3 regions of the Paenibacillus sp. FSL L8-0708 genome follow, and region 1 is predicted to be linked to each of the others. Evidence: predicted binding sites of a transcription regulator. Region 1 holds the regulator's gene; each other region holds the start of a gene.
The links. Region 1 encodes LexA, which represses DNA repair genes until DNA is damaged. Its sites were predicted from a motif close to CGAACATATGTTCG; they were not measured.
Positions count from the first base shown of each region.

Region 2: NYE58_RS27735 (ImmA/IrrE family metallo-endopeptidase) is a predicted target of LexA. The motif match lies at 2,106-2,119, and genes of this name have one in related genera.
Region 3: addB (helicase-exonuclease AddAB subunit AddB) is a predicted target of LexA. The motif match lies at 3,824-3,837, and genes of this name have one in related genera.

Region 1 is NZ_JBBPBC010000001.1:4,345,406-4,351,470, forward strand. It holds gene NYE58_RS20670 (HAD family hydrolase) at 1-776, opposite strand, end outside; gene NYE58_RS20675 (hypothetical protein) at 811-1,332, opposite strand; gene NYE58_RS20680 (DUF896 domain-containing protein) at 1,382-1,591, opposite strand; gene NYE58_RS20685 (LysM peptidoglycan-binding domain-containing protein) at 1,701-2,114, opposite strand; gene lexA (transcriptional repressor LexA) at 2,366-2,992, shown strand; gene NYE58_RS20695 (L,D-transpeptidase) at 3,170-3,508, shown strand; gene NYE58_RS20700 (hypothetical protein) at 3,659-4,039, shown strand; gene NYE58_RS20705 (hypothetical protein) at 4,262-4,840, shown strand; gene NYE58_RS20710 (methyltransferase domain-containing protein) at 4,841-5,617, opposite strand; gene NYE58_RS20715 (MBL fold metallo-hydrolase) at 5,656-6,065, opposite strand, start outside.
Region 2 is NZ_JBBPBC010000001.1:5,856,194-5,862,258, reverse strand. It holds gene NYE58_RS27755 (RNA polymerase sigma factor) at 1-11, opposite strand, end outside; partial or broken gene NYE58_RS27750 (phosphomethylpyrimidine synthase ThiC) at 370-462, opposite strand; gene NYE58_RS27745 (DUF3139 domain-containing protein) at 576-911, opposite strand; gene NYE58_RS27740 (hypothetical protein) at 1,277-1,438, opposite strand; gene NYE58_RS27735 (ImmA/IrrE family metallo-endopeptidase) at 1,505-2,056, opposite strand; gene NYE58_RS27730 (YjfB family protein) at 2,220-2,396, opposite strand; gene NYE58_RS27725 (hypothetical protein) at 2,546-2,695, shown strand; gene NYE58_RS27720 (NucA/NucB deoxyribonuclease domain-containing protein) at 2,777-3,208, opposite strand; gene NYE58_RS27715 (cytidine deaminase) at 3,315-3,731, shown strand; gene NYE58_RS27710 (glycosyl hydrolase) at 3,906-5,381, shown strand; gene NYE58_RS27705 (PH domain-containing protein) at 5,455-5,943, opposite strand; gene NYE58_RS27700 (hypothetical protein) at 6,061-6,065, shown strand, end outside.
Region 3 is NZ_JBBPBC010000001.1:5,982,851-5,988,915, forward strand. It holds gene addA (helicase-exonuclease AddAB subunit AddA) at 1-177, opposite strand, end outside; gene addB (helicase-exonuclease AddAB subunit AddB) at 180-3,692, opposite strand; gene NYE58_RS28290 (class I SAM-dependent rRNA methyltransferase) at 4,479-5,903, opposite strand; gene NYE58_RS28295 (Na/Pi cotransporter family protein) at 6,003-6,065, shown strand, end outside.

The DNA of each region.
Region 1 (6,065 bases):
TGAACTAGTGGAAGAAGTTCCTCAAGGTGATTGATTTCATGATCCGGATGAATATCAAGACTAGGTGCTCTACCTTTTCTATTAATCCAGACCGTGGTCAACCCTGCTGCCAGCCCCCCACGGATATCCGTTGTCAGCTTATCGCCGACCATAACCGCTTGCTCAGGCGTTACATCAAGAAGCTCTAAAGCATGCAGGAAAATTTCCTTATCCGGTTTGCCTTTACCAAAGCTTCCGGAAATCACAATATGATCAAAGAAAGGAATTAACTCTGGCACACCATCTAGTTTCTCTTGTTGCAGTGCAGGACAGCCGTTCGTAAGTAGCAAAAGCTTCACTTGACCCCGTAACTGTTCCAGTACATGCATTGTTTCTTCATAGATGTATGGACGTTTTCTGCGCTCTGCTGCGAATTTAGTTGCCAAGGTCTCAGCTAGTGCTTCGTCTTCCACCCCTAACACTGCAAGTCCGCGACGCCAAGACTCTTTACGATATACCGGTGCAAGCTGCTCCAATTGACGGAATTCTGGCTGTTCACCTGCCGTAAAGTTAGCCCAGAGTGCTTCATAAGGATTAATTCCGATCATCTTTGTAAATGGGAACGTCTCATAAGATTCATACAAGCTACTTGCTTCCTTACGAACTGCAACTTCTAGTTCTTGTGGATCAATCGTATCCCCGGCGGCTTCACAAGCAGAACGAAATGCTTCTTCGACGCTCCGATCATCCCACAGCAATGTATCATCAAGGTCAAATAGTACAGCAGAAATTGGCATTACAGGTCTCCCTCTCCCTTTAACTGGTCTAGTTCTATTCGTGAACTACTTCAATGTTGTGAGCTTTAGCAAATGCTTCTAATCGTGTACTCATCGCATTAGTATCATAGCGATTCATAAGTTTTGTGAAAATCCATTTCTTACGTTTCCCTTTGTGCTTAATGACTACAGCTCCACGCGAAAGGGTGATTTTCTCAATATCTGCAGCTGGAAGTCCGCGTTCGCGATTGAATTTAATAGTGGACAGTCTTGCTTTTTCCACCTTCAAGTACGGACGACGGAAGAACAATAGCGCTGCCAGCAAATAGTACAGTACTACTCCCAGCCAATTAGCCAGCATGCCATTGCCTTTGGCCTGATCAATAGAACCAACTACCCAAAACATAGTGCCAAGTATCACTAACACTACCGGAAATGCAATGTTGCGACCTTTAAAGACTTCGGCATTCTGGGTAGGAGATTTAGAGGCATAAATCGTATCCTTGCCTTGTTTCTTTCTTTGCTTGTTGATTTGCTGTGTGTTGCGTTGAACCATTCTTTCCCAAGAACGGGCCATGTGCGTTCCCCCTAGTCATCCTGAAATATCTATGAAAAGGAACAGCGAGCTAATGTTTAAGCCCCTTGTTACCTTGTTCATGCTCATCGTTATCTACTACTTCAATAGTATTTAATTGTGCTCGGAAGTTATTGCGGATATTCCCCAGGTAAATTTCACGAAGCTTGGCGCGTTCCGCCACTTCCTCTTGATTAAGGCCTACGCTCTTCTGTTTGCGTGCCAATTCGTTAATTCGCGCGACCAACTCATCAATATTCAATACTTTCCCTCCCCCTATAAATTAATTCTAACTCTGCCATGAGAAAAAGAGCTTGTCAAGGTCTACTCCCTGCAAGCTCTACTGGTCATTCTATTATGTTCTCAGAAAATTAATAAATAGGTAAAGTAAGTATGTCTCCAGCGTTAATTTGACTACTCTTAATCCCACTTGAACGTTTAATTCCTTCTATATAAACAACTGTCTTCATATCAGCTGGTTTATTCTTAAGGGCAATACTCCATAGTGTATCTCCACGTTCAACCACAATCCGCTTCTCTTCCTTCATTATAGTCGTCGATCCTGCAAACACATTTCCCACTACTGTTAGGCCAGATAATACTAGCACGAAAATCAATATTAACTTAATAAAGAAATCTTGACGGAACAACGAAATCATCCCTCCAAGCAAACGTTCCGTTATCTCTTTCACCTTAGCGGAATTACGGGCAACGTCATTATGTCCTATAGATTCAACCACTGGGGCCTTGTCGTAGATGCTGCGGTATGTACTGTATTTTAGCATAATCATCATCCTCCAAACACTTGTTCTTACTTTCGAATTTATAATAACACGAACATGTGTTTTGTTCAATACTATTTCAGAACAATTGTTCTCTTTTTTTCGAGAGACTCAAGCGGTTCATTTTATTATCATTTGTCTACCATTTTTTAACTCTAGCAGATTAATATTTATAATAGTTAGAACTTATGTTTGTGCGAACGGTAGTTCTATGTTATAATTTTCCCAAACATTACTATATGGGGTTGATTCCAATGTCAAAGATTTCAAGTCGCCAGCTGGCGATCCTGGAATTTATACGAAGCGAAGTCCGCAGCAAGGGTTATCCACCTTCCGTCCGGGAAATTGGAGAAGCTGTTGGCCTTGCTTCCAGCTCCACAGTTCACGGTCATTTGGACCGGCTTGAGAAGAAGGGACTTATTCGTCGAGATCCAACGAAGCCACGTGCAATAGAATTACTAGGCCAAGAGGATTCAGAGAATGTTCACCAATTCGCGCAGACCATCTCACGGATTCCTGTCGTAGGTAAAGTTACCGCCGGGGTACCTATCACTGCTACAGAGAATATCGAAGACTACTTCCCACTTCCTACTCACTATGTAGGTGACAACAAAGTATTTATGCTGTCTGTCATGGGTGATAGTATGGTGGACGCAGGCATTATGAATGGTGACTATGTGATTGTTCGCCAACAACAAACAGCGGACAACGGAGATATCGTTGTAGCCATGACCGAAGAAGATGAAGCAACCGTTAAGACCTTTTACAAGGAACGTGATCATATACGGCTTCAGCCGGAGAATCCAGCTTATGAGCCGCTTCGCCTTAATCGCGTAACTATTCTCGGAAGAGTCATCGGATTGTTTCGAGATATCCACTAAGTATGCACTTCTAACATAAAAGGCTGTTCCGCATATGCGGAACAGCCTTTTTTCTACGTTTTTTTGCTTTCCAACCACTTACGAACAATTGTTCCCAATGGCTAAAATGGCCATTTTCTATGAATAACCCTTTAGGCGTTCTGCTCATATCCTAATTAGAAAGGAGTGTTGCGTATAATGCCCAACTACCGAATTATTGTAGATCTGACCCAACGAATGTTATATCTTCTGGACAATGATATTGTGATTAGAGGTTTCCCTGTCGGCATCGGTAAGATGTTAACCCAATCCCCAGTGGGTGAATTCACTATTATTAACAAACAACCCGACCCAGGGGGTCCCTTCGGTGTTTTTTGGATGGGACTGTCTAAACCACACTACGGAATTCATGGAAACAATGACCCTTCCTCCATTGGGAAAGAGGTGTCCCACGGCTGCATCCGGATGTACAACGAGGATGTGTTAGCACTCGCTGCTATTGTCCCTATAGGCACACGAGTAACGATAAGAAATTAAATTCGAATGGAGGCTCGGCAACCCCCAAATCACATTAAAAAATGGGGGTCATTACATAAGTAAGTATTTTTTCATTAGCATACTAGGAGTTTGGTGATTATATGTCGAATATTGTTAACAGGATTGCAAATTGAAAAGGATGTGTTTAGTTTGAATAATTCAAAAATTAGAACCCTCGTCGATTTTAAAGTCGATGCACTGGGTAAGCTGTCCGGTTTACTTTTAAATGATGAACAAGCTAGTGGAAAAAAAGTGAATTTGCTCACCTCTTTTGGCAGCATTCAGGGAATCGTCTCTCCAACCGTCTCCAACAAAGAGGATGTATTTGATTTAAAATCTTTGATGGATGATGTAATTGTAGACGAATACATATCTTATTTGGGAGCAGAACACCCTGATAAAAATTTCAGCTATAACTTTGTTGTCCTCAATGACGTTACTGTAAGACCTTATGCTAGTTATGGGACTCCGATCGAATACAAACAGCTGATTGTTTATACCGATCATATCACTGCCTTCAATTTTCTATAGGTTTACATAATCACCTTAAAAAGCACCCTTGCAGCAACCCCCAATTTTGCATCATTTGCAGAATCGGAAGGTTTCTCTGGGTGCTTTTTTTGGGTTAATCGTGAAGCCTATCCTATAATTCCACGAATTTCCCTTTTAAAAGATACTAGTGGAGATCATTCAGGCATATCTTTCAATAAGCAACAATTTGAGTCTAATGAGATAACTAGGAGGTGTGATTATATGCTGATTTTCCTGATGTACTTATTTGCTATTTTAGGAGTTGTTTTAATTCTAAGTGCCGCCATTATAAAATTGAAAACGCTATCTGCTTCATCTGAAATTTCTAAGCTAGTTAATGCGACCTCATCTTTTAACATCAGCTTCACCAAAACATTCATTCCCCCCAATCAATCTCACTTGATCGCACTTAACGAGCCTAATAAAAAATTGGCAATCGGTACCAAAAATCCGAAGAGTAACAAAAAAGCAGTAGCAAAGCTATACTCTTTTGATAATGTAATGGGATCCGAGATTGTGGTTAACGCACTCACCCTTTCAAAAGTATCCAAAAGACATCAAAACAGCAAAACTACTGCAACAAGTGCAGATATTAACATCCTTAAGGACACCGATGAAGAAGCTAATGTGATTGAAGAGCTTACGCTTAAAATATATATGAACAGCAAAGAAACGCCTGTGTATTGTATCTCCTTCTTGCCGGGTTTATTGCCTATTCGACAATCCGACAACCAGTACAAGGAAGCTTTCTCCCAAGTACAGCAATTGCATGCACTGTTCAGGTCAATCGTCTCTGAATAATTAAGTTGCTTTTTGCGCAATAAGATGTGTGAAAATAGCAACGTCCTTGTATGGAGATAAACTGCTTAACTTAAGCTCTAGCTCCACCATTTCTACATGCCATTGCTCATCCATTTTTATTTCATTATCCACAATATATCCGTAGATATTATGTATTCCGTATATACTTCTAATCTCATAACCACACTCCGCGAGCCATTCCACTAATTGATCTTTTGTATAGATGGTAATGTCTGTTTGAATAATGCCGCTATATTCCTGCGTGTTTCCAATACTGTCTATAGCCCCCATAGGATCTTTATTCATAATGGCTTTTTTCATCACTTTTGCCACTGGATTATGAGTTATAAGAGAAAGCATTCCGTTTTCATTTTGTTTTTTACTAATGTCCATTAACAATTGTTTTGGATCATCGAGATATTCAAGCACATTATGGCAAAAAATCCAGTCATATCCGTCCGCTAATACATCTGCATCTTGTAGCGTTGCCGATCTAAAGGCTATGTTAAGACCGTCTTTACATGCAGACTCTTGCGCAATGACTATCATCTCTGGAGTCGGATCTATCCCTGTAACTGTATAACCTTTTTTTGCGAATTCACGACTGGTTATCCCAAAGCCACAGCCGATATCTAAAATAGATTTTGCCTCATCAGAGCTGCAGTGATTGTCAATTTGCTGCCAAGCGGAATGATAAAACAATCTCCCCCAAGGCATTTTAATGTAGTTTAAATAGGAATCTATTGATTTAGTAAAAGCCTTTGATGTAGACGCCATATCGCCATACCTCTCATTTGTTTTCGACATAGAAAAATCTAAAATTGCACACTAAACCCATCAAACTGGTGAATGCCCGTACCATGTGCTACTACCTTTTTCTCACGTAACTCACGAACCGCCTTTTTGACCTCTTGTAAAATAGATGGATCTAAACCCAGTGTATTATGAGAACCGAATACTTGGGTAACTCCTGGAATTTCCGTAATCTTTTCTAAGGATGCCACTAAATCAACCGGACTAGTCGAAGGGTAAAAGGCATAGATTGGCGTAACGTCATACAATAAATCACCTGTAAACAGATATCCGTTGGCATGATCAAAAAGGCTGATATGACCTGGCGAATGACCTGGTGTGTGGTATATTTCTATTTTGCGCCCGCCTATGTCGAGCACATCCCCTTCTTGTAAAAGAGCTGTTGGTTTCCCTTGAAAAGGTATGTAGGTGT
Region 2 (6,065 bases), 1.5 Mb from region 1:
GATCGCTGCATGATACTGTGCCCTCCCTTTACCTATAACACCATTTAGGACGGCATTAGGTCACATTTTGTTCCTGAGAAAATTCCTTTGTGTTTGAGCGTAAAGAATACCTATTCATAAATTATCTCCACAGGCTTACGGACTCAGAAGTCGTTATTTGTATATTTATAGGCTTTTGAGCAGGTTCGCGGACTCCAGTGACGCTATTCCTTAAAAAGGAGGTCTTATATGGTGTTTTTCATGCCAATAAAGGCTATGGGGTCCGCTACACTTTGAAATGGAGGGTTATACCGCGCATAAGATCAACTGTGTCCGATAGCTGCTAAGAACCACGCCAATGTTATCTGTAGTCAGTGGACCTAATGTCTAAAAAGGGGCTTCGTTACAAGTTTCAAGTTGCTTATCCATACTCTCTTTAGTCAAGTGCATCGGCACATGTCCTGGACCCTCTACCATCACCTGTCTACGCAAACGATGTTTACCTATTTAGAGCAGGGAAGATTAAAAAACGCGTTTGCCCAAGCAGCCAAGTGCTGACTGCTGGACAAACGCGTCTTTTTTATAGGGCAACTCCTTCACGGGAGATTCTCCTCGATATGTTTATATGTATAGCTAGGATCATTACCTTTAACAGGAGCCCTGCTGTATTGAAAGATCCTTCCATTTTCTTTTCGATAAAAGTATCTTGCGTAGGGTTCGTCTGCAAAAATCACCGTGGTACTTACGAGGGGAGCTTTGGCAATCTGGGTGTATACTTTATCAAAATCTTCTTTCTTATAATTTCTCGTCTCTACTAGATAATGAATGACTTCTCTGTTCATATGATTTTGGAAGTAGTGGAAGGATAAGGATGTTATTCCATAGATTAAAAGGATTAGAACGATGAAGATTAGTTTTGTTTTTTTCTTCATTAATTCCCTCCATATAAATAATTTGTATATAGTATAAGATAATATACTGAGACTGGTATGTCATTCATAGATATATGACGCAGGAGGAAGAGAAAATACTGGAGCTGGAGCAGCAAATTAAGATGCTGGAGGACCAGGCAAGTCCGAGGCTGCCGGAGGTGAAAATCTTATAGTTTTAAAATATGGGGTTTTGTCGGTGTATTTGTTATTCTAATTCTTATTGGTGTGATACAGTTTGTATCTGCATAACAGATTATACAAAAAGGCAGCAAATACTGATAGTAATCCAGGCGTAAGCGAAAGAAGAATTGCCGGGATATACTATATTTGCTGCCTTTTAACTTATGAAGAATAATGATTCTCTTTTAGTCCTCTTTGGGTTCTTGCAATAAAATGGAGAAGGTCCCCGTTTCGTGATCCACCTCAATCGTCTCAATGCCCACGAAATCCGGGATTTCGGGGTGTACTGCATCTACATTATAATCCGGATGAGTCAGTAATAATTCAATTACTTTAATGGCTTCCATGTCGTTCCCCCTCACGAGAAATTCCACCATAAATGAATATGCAGAGCACTATTGCAACTAAGCTTATTATCTCCGTGATCCGTTGCGAATATGTGTCAGTCGTTCTTCGTTTCTTCCCATCACGGCCAATAATTGCCCTTGGAACACACGTCTTTGGATCTGATCAATCCGCTGTAAGGCCAGCTCGGCAGGAACTTGAAATTCTGCTGCGAGATAGGAGATGGCATCCTCCCGTTGCTCAGGCAATGTCATGCGGGAGATCATGGAGTAAGGCATCGCCGCATACAAGATAAAACGCTCCGATTCATCCTCCTGTGCCCGCGTGAAATGCTCTGGCATCAAGGTCTGATTATCACTGCCATGGCGAAGGAGGTGACACAGTTCATGAAGAAACTCTAGCCGTTGAAGATTGGCTGGAAGGCGGTTGTCGATAAACAGGCTGTACATCCCTGCAGACGCTTCAATGCTCTTGCTTCTCACATCCAAATAATGAACCCAGATATTAAGCCGCTCTGCAATATACGATATTGAAATTTGTGAAGGCTGATGAAGATTTAATCGCTTGTATAAATCCTCTGTCCATTTCTCAAGCACAGTCATTTGATAATATGATTTCATGTTCTCCAACTTATTCACCTCGTTTAAAATCACTAATAAATCACTAATGGGATCGTATGTTCGCATAAATGTGCAAAAGAAAAGCCCGAAGGGCTATGTAGAGTAAAAAAATGCTAAGGATACACAGGAACATTCGTTCTCATGTATCCTTAGCATAAAGCAATTACACACTAATATCAAGTGTTTTTCCCAAATTAGGAGCAACGCTTTTGCCCAGCATTTCCACCATGGTTTGGCTCTGGGTTTCAGCCTGATTCTTGGCAATATTCATGACCTGTATCCCAACATTTTGAGCTAAGGATGCTTGGCTCATTGCCATTGATAATGCAGCTATATCCATATTGCACCTCCTTTGTGTATATCCTGTTTATCGACTGTCTACCTTCAATTCATTAGGTGATTGGCATTTGTTTGCCAATTCGCCCAAACGGCTTATCTCCTTTTTACATATCTTGTGCTGTAGTCATTAATCATTAGGAGGAATTGAAAATGGGAATGGAACATGGTTGTGGTTGTAACGTAGGTCCGGTAGTAAGTCCAGCATCAGTAGGTCCGGTGTGTAGTCCTTGGACTTCAACAGGAGCAATTCTGGTACTTTTCATCTTGCTGGTTATCATCACTAAAGCTTGCTTATTCTAAGTTAGCTGATGTGCAGTGTAGCCCCATCTGGCGAATGCCAGGTGGGGCTATTCTATTGCCTGGGGCTGGTCAGACAGACCGTTATTTAAACATAAATTCTACCCGGGTTCCGTCTGCATAATCCTCCAGCTGATTGCCAACCCAGCTTCCTGCCCCGCGGTTATCGCTTGGCGTTATGTATTCAATGTCGGCACCAACGCCGCCTTCCTTACACATAGCCATTGGCCATTCATCCCGGTCATACCCCTTTTTAGTGGGAATCCCTTTTAAGGACTCTTTACGGTTCTCTTCAGCCTGCTCTCGGTTAATCGTACATGTGGCGGATTCACCCTTCGCAATGGCATCCTGAATATGTTTGGCGGTCTCAGGATAGCGGTCTGATGGGAAGGTTAGCTGAACAACACTCGAATCGGATGGAGACGAGGGGTCTGTAGGCTCTCCGTTTTGTTCAAACCAGTAACTAGCCAAAGCAAGTAATGCAACAATGATGAGACTGGAGATCCATTTTTTCACTTTCAAATCTGCTCCTCCTTTTTTGGCACTTAAAATAGTATATCTTATATCATAATTCAGTGCGATTTAATATAATTAGGTAAAATAAAGGAGGACGGAACTGGATATGGAGTACATAATTACCATTGAGGATCAGACGCTTATTACGGCTGCCGAAGATATAATTACCAGGCGTTATGAATGGGGACGGCACCATGTGGGTGCAGCGCTTCGTACTAAAACAGGAGAGATTTTTACAGCGGTACATGTGGAAGCCAGCATGGGGAGGATTACAGTCTGTGCAGAAGCGATGGTGATTGGCAAAGCGATATCCGAAGGTTATAAGGAATTTGATACGATTGTTGCGGTAAGGCATTCTGACCCAGACAGCGAGGAAAAAGAGATTAAAGTAGTCTCTCCCTGCGGCATGTGCCGAGAGTTAATTGCGGATTATGGAATAGACTGCAAGATAATTGTATCGGAGGATGACCGATTAGCTAAATATGAAATCACTGAGCTATTGCCTTTAAGGTACACGAGATAAGAAAAAAAGTAATGAGGAGCCGCGGAGCTCCTTTTTTTGTTGAGCCGTGAATTTATTCAGCAGTTCCTTATATCGTCCCAACTTATTTTACAACTTCATGTCCATTCGCTGAGTTCATGTCATTATTGTCCCCATACTATAACTTAAAAAGATTTAAAAGGATGGTGAGAATAGATGGAGCAGCGGATTATTCGTCAGATGGTTGATTCAGCATCAAGGTTCGTGGGCGATGTGCAGTGGCAGATGGCTTTTCGCAGATTACAAATGGCTCCGGCGGATTCGGGGCTGTCGTCCTCGGCTCAGCTATTGCTGAATACCCTCTATTACTTGCAGGGAAAGGGTGTGATAAGCGGCCAACATGATTATTTGGAAAGTGCAGACGAGCTCATGGAGAAGCTTAAAAATACCAGCGGGGCATATGCTGCGCTGCATGGCTACGAGCTGGGAGCAATCAATAATCAGTCACAGGCTCTAATTGACAATCAACGGAATTGGGTCGTCAGCAGTGCGATACGCTGGTCTAGGGCCGGCGGGATTGTAACGATGTGTTATCACGCTGCATTACCGGGGACAGCGCCAACTTGGGGGAATGTAAATACGAGCCTAAGCAATGCTGATTTTGATAAATATATAACCCCAGGTACCACCCAGTATAATGCTCTGTTAGCTGATCTGGATAAGATAGCCCTGTCGCTGAAAAAGCTTAATGACGCAGGGGTTCCTGTACTTTGGCGGCCGTATCATGAAATGAATGGTGGATGGTTTTGGTGGGGGCAAAAGAGCAATTACGCTGCATTGTGGAGCCTTATGTTCGATCGTTTTACCAATTATCATAAGCTGCATAATTTATTGTGGGTTTGGAGTCCAAACGCAAAAAATCAGTGGTGTGATGAGCCGGCAGAATACTATCCGGGCAGTGATAAGGTAGATGTGCTGGCGCTCGACATTTATGACGCGGATTTCAAGATTAGTCATTATGATAATTTATGGGATCTGGGTCGTGGCAAGCTGATTGCGATTGGTGAGAATGGAGAGCTTCCGTCTGCTGAACTGTTGTCCAAAACACAGCCCAAATGGTCTTATCAGCTGACCTGGGGGAAACTCCTCTATGAGAAGAATACCGACGCTGTGATAAAAGCTTTTATGAACGACAAAATGGTATTCACACGAGAGGAGTATGCTGCTGAGGCCGCCGCTTTCGCTGCTATCGGGGATAGTGTGCTGGAGAGTGGACTCTGTGGCCAATATTACAATAACATGACGCTTAGCGGCACGCCTGCACTGTTGCGAACGGATGCCAATATTAACTTTTCATGGAGACAAGGTTCACCTGATCCTGCCATTCGTGTAGATGCATTCTCTGTGCGGTGGAGTGGGAAGCTGACGGCTGCTTTTAGCGAGGTGTATACCATTTATTCCTACTCTGATGATGGGATACGGGTATGGATTGATGGCGGGCTAGTCATTGATAGTTGGGTGAATCAGAGCGGCCAGGAACGAAAAGGGAGTATAAACCTGATTGCAGGTAAGCCGTATGAAATAAAGGTGGAGTATTATGAGAATGCGGGCGACGCCCGGGTTGTTTTGCAGTGGGAGAGTCCGAGCCAGATCAAGGGGGTTATCCCAGCGGGGGCATTTTATCTTCCTTAAAAAAGAGTACTTCAAGTGTGCAAGCGCAAGCAAAAAGCCCCGGTTTTCCGGGGCCTTTTTACGTATGAACGTCTTAAATTTGCTCGCGGTAGCTAATGTTGTTGGCGATCTTCTCGTCACGAACGGCTTTGCGCAGAACATCTTTGACGGTTTGGGCATCATGGATTTTTCGAAAAAGAAGCTGAGGCGCTGAGGCATCATCAGAAAATACAGTTAATGATCCAATGCCAAGCATCCGGTCCATGATAGACTGTTTTACGGATAAATCGCGTACGCGCAGCAATTCGATTTCTTCAACATTTTTACCGATAAGTCCGGTCTTTACCATAATACGCTGACTTGTAATGGTATATGAAGTTGTGTTAAGTCCTACGATTCCTTTGAGTCGATCCGAGATGCCGGCAGGTTTGCCTTTCCAGAGCACGACTTCTTGAATGACATGATTATCTACTGCTGGTCGATGAGCGGTTACTGGAGCAGTACCGTCAAGGCTGGTTCCACATTCTCCACAAAATTTAGCGCCCTGCTTGTATTCCGCTCCACAGGTGGTGCAATAAGGCATAAATACTCTCCTTTCCTGATCACAATTAAAATAATTATAACATAACAGTCATTTTACATATATTTCATTTGCGCTTTACACAAACCGACATTATCCTGTTAAGTGGAGGGATAAATAATGAA
Region 3 (6,065 bases), 1.6 Mb from region 1:
ACTGAAGCCGTTCTCTTCCTTACTGATCTTTCGAATAATCCGTTCTACCAGCACCGCCGTCTTGCCGGAACCTGCTGCCGCAGCAACGAGGATGTCATCACCGCTCTCCGCAATGGCGCGCCACTGGTCATCACTCCATATACTTCCTTCCGGTTTCGCTTCTATTTCAGCCTTCATACTCAAGGTGTAGTTCCTCCTTTGCGGGACAGCAGATCCCATATAACATCCTTCCCTGGCTTACCCAGATTGTTATAGCTGTTGCCTTCCACAGCTTCATCGAACTGGCAGACAGGTCTAAAGGAACAGAATGTGCAGGCGGTCTCCTGCCCAATTCGGTACGGCTCAATCGCCACATCACCCTCTGTAATCCGTGTCCCGATATCCGAGATCGTCCCTCTAACGGAGGATAATAGATGGCTCCACTGCTCTGGTGTAGCTACTGAGGCACTGCTATAAAAGCTGCCGTCAGCTTTTACTGCTACAGGCACGATAGAAGAATACCCTTTGTCTAAAGTGGTATCCATCAGGGAGACAACCTCACGATCAGCTGTAAGCAGTCCTTTCATCTTGAAGCGTTTCAACAGCTCTTGCTCAGCCTGTTCCTTGTTCATCCCGTTGGATGAAGTTAACAACGGATCATGCACATGGAAATAAAGCGTGCCTGCTGGAAGTGCCGGCTGCCCCAGCCATTGCTCCGAATATGTCAGCAGCACATCCAAATAAGTCAGCATTTGCAGCGACAATCCATAATACACCTCATGCAGCTTGAGATCCTTTTGGCTCGATTTATAATCAATTACCCGCAGAAGAATACCGTTCTCTCCACGAGCCATGTCTACACGGTCAATCCGGCCAACGACCTCCATCACACAGCCATTCGGCAGCGTAATTCTTAAAGGCGGCAACTCCTTATCCGGTCCAAAATCCAGCTCCAGCCCTACTGGCTCAAAGCTGCCCCGGCGGGCGTGCTCGCCCAGAATCACAGAAGCACGTCCAACAATATTCTTAAGCTTACGGGAGATGTACCCGTAACGTTTGGAGCTCATTAGAATTTCACCCTGCAACATCGGAGATAGCCGTTCTACTGTCTCACTGGCCTCACGCCGACATTCATCCGGAGATAAGCTGCCCCAGCCCCGTCCCTCTTGTTTCAGTCTTATCGCCATATCACTTAACGCAGCATGGAACAGCTGTCCAATATCAGGTGCTTGCAGCTTATATAACTGGCGCTCTTTCAGTCTTAGTCCGTAGGACGCAAAATGGGAAAATGAGCACGCAACAAATTTCTCCATCCGGGACACACTGCCCCGCAGTGTTGAGCCACCATACAATCTGAGGCTTGTGCCACGCTTTAGCTTCGTTCCCTCATTACGATAGAACAGTGAACTTAGCAAACGTTCCAGTTGAAATTTACGATCTTCGTTCTTAGTAAACCAGTTATACACATCCCACCATAGCTCCGGAATTTCTGTTCCTTGGCGCCACTGCCGCAGCTGCATAATCAATGCGCGAAGACTCTGTTCTGGTTGACCAATGAAACCGAGATGGATAGGATTTTCGACTTCTATAGGTAGTCCCGAAGGGGGAAGTGCTGACAAGCTGTGCTCTTGAACCCTTGGGAACATTCTATGCAAATGCCGGATAACCTCAGAGGGAAGGAGAGCTTTGCCCTCATCATCCGCTGTAGCGTAGCTAATCCAGAGCTTTCGGCTTCCTGTCGTTAGTGCATTATAGATCAGAAACCGCTCGTCCAGCAGTTTACGAGAAGCGCCGGGAGCAAGCTCCATTCCAGCATTCTCTAGTACGGAGCGTTCACCTTCCGAGAGAATTCCATCTTCCTTAAACTGCGCAGGCACAACACCTTCATTAAATCCAAGCAAAAAAGCGTATTTAACCCCCGTTGGGCGAGTCCGATCCATATTGCCGACCAATACTTGATCCAGTGCGGGCGGAACTAGTCCCATTTTAAGTTCAGCAAGACCTGTCTCTAGAACTCCAGTGAACACTTCAAACTCAAGTCTTTCATTGCCCATCATTTCTACTATCTGATCTAACAGATCAAGTACCGCACCCCACAACTGGCTATGTTCCCTAGCCTTCTCGGGTTGGCCCTTCTCCATAGACTTAACACTGAGTTTCTCCAGCTTTCGCGCAACATCCGTCTCTTCAAGCAGCTTGTACAATGCCGTACAAAGTTCAAGACCGCTACGACTTTTCTGGATTCTTTTCTCAAAAGCAAATAATGGACCTGTTATACTAGCACGGCATCGTTCCATAGTAGCAAGCAGTTCATCATCCATCTGTCTGCCGCCTTCCAGCGACAAGCTAGGAATACCTTTCCAGGAGCGGCCATCTGTCCAGCGGTACCCCTGAATCCCACAAGCCAGCACATAGTTTTCTAAAGCATCCATATCTTCACGCGTAATACTACCGTCTAGCGGAAGCAGAAGCTCCGTCTTTACGCAACGGAATACATCCTCATAACGCCAGCGACGACGCACTACATCCAATGCGGAACGTATAAACTCCACTAGCGGATGATGCAGCTCATTCACCTTCTGGTCCAGAAAAAATGGCACTCCATAATCTTGGAACAACGGCTGAACCAGCTGCTCGTAATCGCCAATATTGCGCATCAATACGGCCATTTCGCCATATTTTGCACCTTCATCCCGCGCCAGTCTAGTCATTTCGCGCAGGGCTCCCTCAACCTCTGCTCTGTGCGAAACTGCGGCGCCTATGGATATAGCCTCTCTTGCCAGTTCATCCGCATCTATCCAAGCCTTCCGGCGATCATATCCCCGTTCAAGGTGAGCAAGTACTGGACTTTCTTCAAAACGCGGAAGAACCGTTGGCTCCAGCAGCTCGTCCCATACATCAATGCCCAGCTCTTCAGCAATTCCACGCAGTTTAATGTAAGTAACCGCAGTTGGGTGAAACAATTCAAGCTCATTCAACTGATCTCCATAGGGGTAAGGACGATCAATTGTAAGCGAAACCGTCAGCCTCGAAGCTTGCTGCATCAATTCTCGAAGCACTACGAATTCCTGCGGAGTAAATCCATGGAACCCATCTACCCAAATCTCTGCCCCGCGAATGTAAGAGGAATCTGGAATATGCTCAGCCAGTTCTGCTAAACGATCCTCTTCATCGATATAAAGACGGGACATTTCATTCTCTAAATCGCTAAAAACCAGCTGCAAATCATCCAGCTTACCCTCAAGAATAGGACTTCTTGCAATAGCTCCTCGCATAGCGGACAGCTGTTCCTCTAAATCAGTGGAACCCAAACAGCAACGTTTCATCTCCGTGTGCAGTTGGTTCAGACGTTCCACAAAACCCGGTCTGTCTGCTGAGGCACCGAATAATTTCAGTTCCTCTTTGCGGCGACTGATGATTTTGTAAATTAACATTTTCTTACCTTCTTCACTGATTGGCAGACTTGCACTGCCACCAGTTTCCTGCTTCACACGATAGGCAAGCCGCGAAAAACTCAGTGTCTGCGCCCGAAGGCTTCCCTTCACATTCCCTACGGTCAGAAGCCCCCGTTCTGCTCCAAAAGAACCTTGCTCTGGCACAAGAATAATAATCGGCGCACCAAGCGGTTCCTTTTCTAAGGAAGAAGAGATAGATTCCCATATTTTTGTTGTCTTGCCACTGCCCGAGCGGCCTAGTAAAAAGGTTACCGGCATAAATGATAGACTCCTTCCGTAGCGGAGAAAATATATAGAATACAGGGTGAAATATCCACCCATTGATTACACTCCATTTAAAAAATTTCAGTGATTCCTCGTCCCCTCAGTATATCATAACCACACTAATCGGAACATGTGTTTGCTAGTATTTTCTAATGTTTTACAAAGGATAAACAGCTATGAGTACAAATAAAAAAAGCAAACCTCCGGATTTTGGCGGCTTGCTTTTTAGAGTGTTTAGTTTGTTTTTAATGCCAGTTGTGCAACGTTAGATAGGAGCTGCCAATGTCGGAGCATAGGGTCAATGTTAGACTGTTCAGCGTTCGGCGTTCAGCATCCAGCGTTCAATACTCAACACCCCGCACTCAACATTAGCACTCTACGCCGATCGTTTTGTAATCCGCATTCCGCATATCATAATTCAATAAGCATCATTCGTTGTTTACTATTTAGTATTCCGAATTTAACACTCAACATTTCGGCTAGGCTTGTTTCATTAATTACTTAGGGACCCAGGAGCCGTTATTCGTGGATTCAGTGCTGTTATGGCAACTTTTCGGACCCCACTGACGCTATTCTTCGAAAATGTGCTGCATTACGGGTGTTATTGGGGCAATAGCGCCTTTAGGGTCCGTAAGAATTCATTAATGGGCTGTTTACGCTAAATAGAGTCATCTGAGTCCGTTGGCCACTACTTGCCTTACAGCCGACTCACGGCCACCCTACGACCAGCCCTTTTATCTTATTTGTTACTTGGCACTGTAGACCTTTTGATCTTCAGGCTTATTTTTTACTCCGCACTTCAAAAATCGCAAACTTCAGATAGTGTCCTTCGTTAACGCCAAGTATTTGTGGGTGGTCTTTGCCTGCGGCCCGCCATTCTACAAGTCTCAACACCTTGCCAGCATCTTTAGCAGCATCGGCAATCGTTTCGAGGAACAGATCTGGCTGCATATGGTAAGAACAGCTTGCGGTAACCAAATAGCCGCCTTCGTTCACCAGCTTCATCCCGTGCAGATTGATATCCTTGTAACCACGGCAAGCGCCAGCTACTGCACTTTTGGTTTTGGCAAACGCCGGAGGGTCTAGGATGACTACATCCCAAGTTCTTCCTCCACCTGCCGTCATCGGCTTGGATGTGTCGGTTTTGGCTGTTTTGCCTCCGGATTTAGGATTTGTAGCAGCTGCTGCCGTCTCTGTTCCACTGGCAACTGTCGCCCGTTCAGAACGTTCCTCTAGTCCTTTAACCTGATTCCGTAGATATGCAAAAGCATCATCCACTACGAATTCAACACGATCGCTAAAGCCGTTCAGCTCCACATTCACTTTGGCACTCTCAATGGCGTGTGCTGAAACGTCAAGGCAGGTTACTTTTTTCGCGCCATACTTGCAGGCATGCAGCGTGAAGCTGCCCGTATGCGAGAAGCATTCCAGCACTGTCGCACCGTCCCAATAAGGGAACGTTACATGTTTGCCGCTCTTATTAACTGGTAAGGTCTGTAGTGAACCATCCTCAGTTTCAATTTCCTGAAGCGTAATGCCGCTTCGTCCTCCCCAGCCTTTCATGAGCGGAGCAATGGAAGCTCTATTCTCACGTTGGTCAAAGAAGTAACCTGTCTTCTGGCCCTCTTCAATATCAACGACCAGCTTCAGGCCATTCTCGCTCACGGTTACATGCCTTGGACATTCCCCGTACAGCACACCCGTTGTCTGCTCCATACCTTCAAGCTCGCGCACACTAACATCACTGCGCTCATAGATTCCGCGCGGTGCCATAACCTGCACCAATGCTTCGACGATTTCTGCACGCCGCTTGTCCATTCCGAGGGTAAGCAGCTGCACAACCAAAATATCTCCGAATCGATCTACAATAAGCCCCGGCAAAAAGTCCGCTTCACCATAAACCAAGCGATAAGCATCCGCACCCGGAAGGAACCGGTTTCTGTGTTGCAGACAATTCGCAAACCGTTCTGCAAAAAAGGCTGTATCCATGATCGCAAGGGGTCCCTGCGATACAATTCTTACCCGAATCTGTGACGCTGGATTGTAATATCCCACGGCCAAAAATCGGCCCTGATGATTAAGGACATCTACTAATCCCCCCGCTTCCGGATTTCCTTCTACCGATGCGACTTCACCTGCATAGACCCACGGATGGCCCTGTTCCAGTCTTTTTTTGCGATTGCGTTCTAAAATAACCGATGGCAATGACTTCAACTCCCTGTTTTTCTAAAAATGTTTTTATACATGTCCCATGCAATACATTCATATATTGGTGTACAACCCTCGTCCAAAGGAGTATGCCCTATGTTCAGTGATTTGCTGTTCCCTATCATATATGGTCTTGTTATCTTTCTAGCCGGCATGAAG